2 regions of the Lactiplantibacillus argentoratensis genome follow, and region 1 is predicted to be linked to the other one. Evidence: predicted binding sites of a transcription regulator. Region 1 holds the regulator's gene; the other holds the start of a gene.

Region 1 (2,487 bases):
CACCGTCATCGCTAAGATGGCCGGTGTTCCACTAGTTCCAACCGTTTACCAAGGCCCATTGACCTTCAAACAACTCTTTAGCCGTCAGCGGGTTACCGTCCGTTTCGGTCAACCGATTAATATTGATCGTAAACTTAAATTGGATGAAGCTGGTCAAAAACAAATTGAAACTAAAATGTTGCACGCTTTTGACGACTTGGATCGTCAAATCGACCCAACGTTCAAATACGTTGATCCTGCTACAACCCGTCAGAAACATTAAGTTCGATAATAAAAAAGTGCCGGCGATCGCAATTTAAAGCGAGCCGACACTTTTTTACTACTTGTTATCGTTTTTAGATGCAGCTTTCATCGAATTCAACATCTGATGTAACTTCTTTTCGGATGGGCGTTGACCCATTTGCATCATCATACTCCGAAGCATCTCTTCACTAATTGGTGGATTTTGCTTCAAGTAATTTTGCATATAGTGCCGGGCACCGAAGAAACCACCAGTTAACCCAACCAATACGCCGATAACGACGATTAAAATCCAAATTCCTGTAGACACAGTCATTCCCCTCCCTTATTACAGTCTTCATTAAACTAGTCTACACAAATTAATAATAAAAGAAAAGGAAAATTTGTCAGTTGACAAATTTTCCTGAAATCGGTTAATCATCTCGAAGACCGCGATCGCGTTGCACTTGACGGACCTTTTCTGGCGTAACCTCTTTACCATCTTTATCATAAACCTGAAGCATTTCAACTTGTCGCCGAAAACCGGCGCGAAATTCCTTCAAGTATTTTTGCCGCAACTCTTGACGTTCGGCTTCTTCTAGCTCGGTGAGCCCCTCGGCTTTCGCCTTATGAGCTAACTCATTGATCCGAGCAAGCAATTCTTTTGAAATCAAATCAGCAGCCCCTTTCACTCTTGAAATATACACGAAATTAGACCCTAAATCAATTAATAGTGTTTGTCAACCGAACATTTGTTTGAAAGCTATGAAACGCTATGCTACAATTGTTTTAACCAATAATGAAAATAAAAAATGAGGTGCCAAGATGAGTAAAACATCGGAAAGCAAACAAATGGCCGTTCTTCGCTTTATTTATGAACGCGTCAATGAAAAAGGATATCCGCCAACCGTTCGTGAGATTGGTGAAGCCGTTGACTTATCTTCGACTTCGACCGTCCACGGCCACATTTCACGGCTGGAGAAGAAAGGCTATATTCAAAAAGACCCAACTAAGCCCCGTGCCATTGAGGTAACGCCAGCCGGTTTCGAAGCACTGGGCGTCGAAACTACGCCACATCAAATTCCGGTACTTGGAACGGTAACCGCCGGCCAACCAATTCTTGCCGTACAGGAAGCGACGGATTATTTTCCAATTCCTAAGGAACTTGAATCATTCGGTGGCGACCTTTTCATGCTCACCATCCGTGGCGAAAGTATGATCAATATCGGTATCATGAATGGTGATCAAGTCATTGTTCGGCGTCAAAATTCCGCTGACAATGGTGATATCATCATTGCCATGACCGATGAAAATGAAGCGACTTGCAAGCGATTCTTCAAGGAGGCCGATCACTATCGGCTACAACCTGAAAACGACACGATGGCACCGATTATCTTGAACAACGTCTCTGTGTTAGGCAAAGTTGTTGGCCTATATCGTGACATGTTGTTTCAGTAATATGAACACTCACAAGATGACAATTCGATTTGTCATCTTTTTTTATTTGCCACTCTTTTGGACCTGATTGCCGGCACTATCTGCAGATCTCGTCACAGATACTTACATCCTTCCCGCTGGGCCAAGGCCGAAAGCGCGTGGTTTGCGACAAACGTGCGCACCCATTCCGGATTCACCTTGCTGTAATCCCGTAACGCCCAGCCAATCGCTTTCTGGATGAAGAAATCTTCATCCCCCTGATTCGCTAGTATCGCCGTTTGCAAATATTGGGAGTCCGTTCGCTCTTTCCAGCCTAATTGAAGCATGATTCCCACCCGGCGCACCCATTTATCTGTAGCCCGCAAGTAAACCGGCCCCACTTATTGCAAACAATCATGTGTCAAGATGTACGTTGCAAGCACCTTGCGCCAGGCATCAACACTATCCCACCATGGCGTTACTGTGATTTGGCGATAGCACCACTGATAATGAGCTGGTGTCATGTGGCGGACGTTAGCTTGGGCGAGATCAATTGCCACGTATTGATATTCCCGATAAGGTTGTTGGTAATAAAATGCAAGCCAAGCTTGTAATTCCTGAGGCGTGAGTTGGTGACTCTGTAGCCGTAACGGGTGCAATAGTGCTCGCCGTTCACCAGCCTTTACACCTAAGAAGTGAAACTGATCACGCATGTACTTAGCCATCGGTGCCTGATTCTCTGGATGTATCGGTAGAAAAAGTGGTGGTGTTAAATTAGCCATTAGTCGGGCCTCTTTTCAAAATATTTCAAATCTGTGACGAACAGCCAATAGTTCAATGGTATAATGATTA
Region 2 (2,487 bases), 950 kb from region 1:
GGTTTAGTAAATCGCAAGGTTTATCCACCGGCGCCGCCAAAGGTTGAATATTCACTCACCCCATTAGGAGAGAAGTTCTTGCCTGCTTTGAAGGCTTTGGAGAACTTTGCGGTAGACTATCAGGATTACCAAGCTTAATTAAGTGAAATCGGTTAAGAACGAGCATGTTCCGGTTTATTCACGGCACTAATTGTCGTCACAAAAATTAAAAAACGAGATCCAGCGACGTCTTCATACGTGCTTGGATCTCGTTTTTAGGTAGAACTAAGTGACTATCGAGCCCAGAGTTGGCTCGAATGTCGATGTCATTTGGCCTTGAACCGCATAACTAAAATGATAATTGTGCTTTTAAATTCTGAAAGCTAATGAACAACTCTTCTTTGAAACTTTTATTGGGAATATTGTTTTATTTAATACGCATGATTTATCTATCCAAGAAGGTGTCTGCATTATGCGGCAGAATTTGGCGCGAGTGTTGACGTTGTTTTAACTGACAAGATTAGTTTTTGGAAAAACTTAGCCGAACGGATTACCATATTTTTGACAGTATTGGTAAAATCCTAAGCGGTATAGATCGATAGTTCGGGTTAGTTCTTCACTAGATTGAAAATGAATTAGCTGTAAAACGGCGGCAGTAAATGCCAGTGCCGCTGTGCCATTAGCTGTGACTAGATTCTTGTCGCTAATGACTTGCTGTTCATGAAAGTCGGCTGAGTTTTGATAGTTAGGATAATTGTGCCACATCGCCAGTGAATTGCCGGTATGCTGATAACCAGTTAAAAAACCGTTTTGGGCTAAGTAATCTACTGCACCACAGATTGCGCCAACTGGTTTCGAGGCATTGAGGTGTTGCTGAACTAGTGAATATAATAATGAATTATTGATATTCCAAGAGTTACCACCAATTAGGATTAATAAGTCAATAGTTGGTAAACGATCCAGTTGATAGTCAACTTTAGTGGTGAAACCACCAATTGACGTAACCAATGGTGTTGTTGAAGCCGCTTTAACTTGCCAGTCAGTGCTTTTATTTAATTGACTAGCTAGATAAGAACCTTCCCAATCTGCGTATTGATCTAGCATTAGAAATAATGCAGTTTTCATGTTGACCTCCAGAGGAAAATATATTTTCAGAACCGAATATGTTATCCTTAATTATAAGAACGTACGTTCTAAAAAGCAAGTGCATGATTAAATGTCGGAGGGCAGTAAATGAGCAAACAATCCGTAATTCTTGAGTTAATTAGAACCCGTATTTGTTATACACCACGGGTCTTTCAACGTATTAATAAAAAATTAGCCGTTAATTTAAGTGAAGTTGAAATTAAAGATTTAGTCAATCGTATTCTGATACAACCAGATGAAATCAAAAGGTGTGGGAAAAATTATTATATCCGAAGTCGTAAAGCGCGGGTAGAACTAACAGTCAATGCTGGTAATTATCGCTTAATTACAGCCAGTAAATACACAGAAGTCGACGGCTTTTAATCAATAAAACAGCTAAAAGTAATAAAAATATTAGTGAATCCGTGTGGTGGTTGAGTATTTTGGCAATGGAAAATGGGTTTTACTTGGATGATGCAGTGAAGTGCTTCTTACGAAATAAAGCGAAATACTTAAAAAGTTAATTAATGTTAGTTGAGAATAATTACAGGAGTGTAGCACACTTTAAAAGCAATAAATCCCCCCATCAGGCTAGTATGAAAATCTAGCTGATGGGGGAATTTATTGTGTGTATATATTTGGACGTGATTTAATTACGAGCCGTCACCGATTTGACGGATTAAACAGCTTATAAACCAGTATTAATTGATAACTAGTTTAAATTAAGCGTTGTGTCAAATGTCTTATAAGCGTTATCGTCGTCATAATCGTCAGTATCATAACTAGCATCCCATTTTAGGCGAATACTAGTGATGTCTTTAACGCTGGATAATTTTGATAAAATAAAGTATACGTTACCGTCAGAATCGGTACCACTGTTTAAATCACCGTCAAAATCATCGCTATCCATGTCGGCTTCGACTTGTTGACCGTCGTTCGTGCTGAGTTTGGCCTGGGTCGGATAGGCTGAAATATCTTGCCCAGCATGGATACTCATGTGAACTTTTACGACGCCGTTAAAATCTTTCTTGTCATTACCGCTACCGCTAGTATAAGTGCCGTCCGTTTTGTAGACCGTGACTTTATCGATTTTAAATGTGGATTTCGCCCAGCTACTGTCGGTAAATGAGGTACTGTAAGCTTTTTGATCGGCGATATCGATGTCGTCGTCGCCAATAGTGATACTGTCAGAGTCTGAATCTGAGTCAGAGTCCGTGCTATCACTAGATTCTTCACTGTCGCTATCGCTGTAACTGTCGTCAGAGTTAGTTGTAGCTGACTTGGAAGTTGTCGTCAGAGCGGCGTCCATGGCAGTATCACGGGCCGTTATGTTAATGAGAGCGGCGTATCCCAATGTCAATAAGACTAGCAGGCACCAAGTCC

What was found. Region 1 encodes LexA, which represses DNA repair genes until DNA is damaged. Its sites were predicted from a motif close to CNAACANNTGTTNG; they were not measured.
Region 2: the regulator LexA is predicted to act here: its motif matches at 1,161-1,174, upstream of V7R88_RS12600 (type 1 glutamine amidotransferase family protein).

What each region holds. Positions count from the first base shown of each region.
Region 1 covers NZ_CP147647.1:1,692,462-1,694,948, forward strand. The annotation lists gene V7R88_RS07905 (lysophospholipid acyltransferase family protein) at 1-262, shown strand, start outside; gene V7R88_RS07910 (YneF family protein) at 320-556, opposite strand; gene V7R88_RS07915 (DUF896 domain-containing protein) at 654-893, opposite strand; gene lexA (transcriptional repressor LexA) at 1,045-1,677, shown strand; partial or broken gene V7R88_RS07925 (DNA alkylation repair protein) at 1,770-2,417, opposite strand.
Region 2 covers NZ_CP147647.1:2,639,732-2,642,218, reverse strand. The annotation lists gene V7R88_RS12605 (winged helix-turn-helix transcriptional regulator) at 1-138, shown strand, start outside; gene V7R88_RS12600 (type 1 glutamine amidotransferase family protein) at 517-1,104, opposite strand; gene V7R88_RS12595 (DUF3781 domain-containing protein) at 1,213-1,488, shown strand; gene V7R88_RS12590 (DUF805 domain-containing protein) at 1,817-2,487, opposite strand, start outside.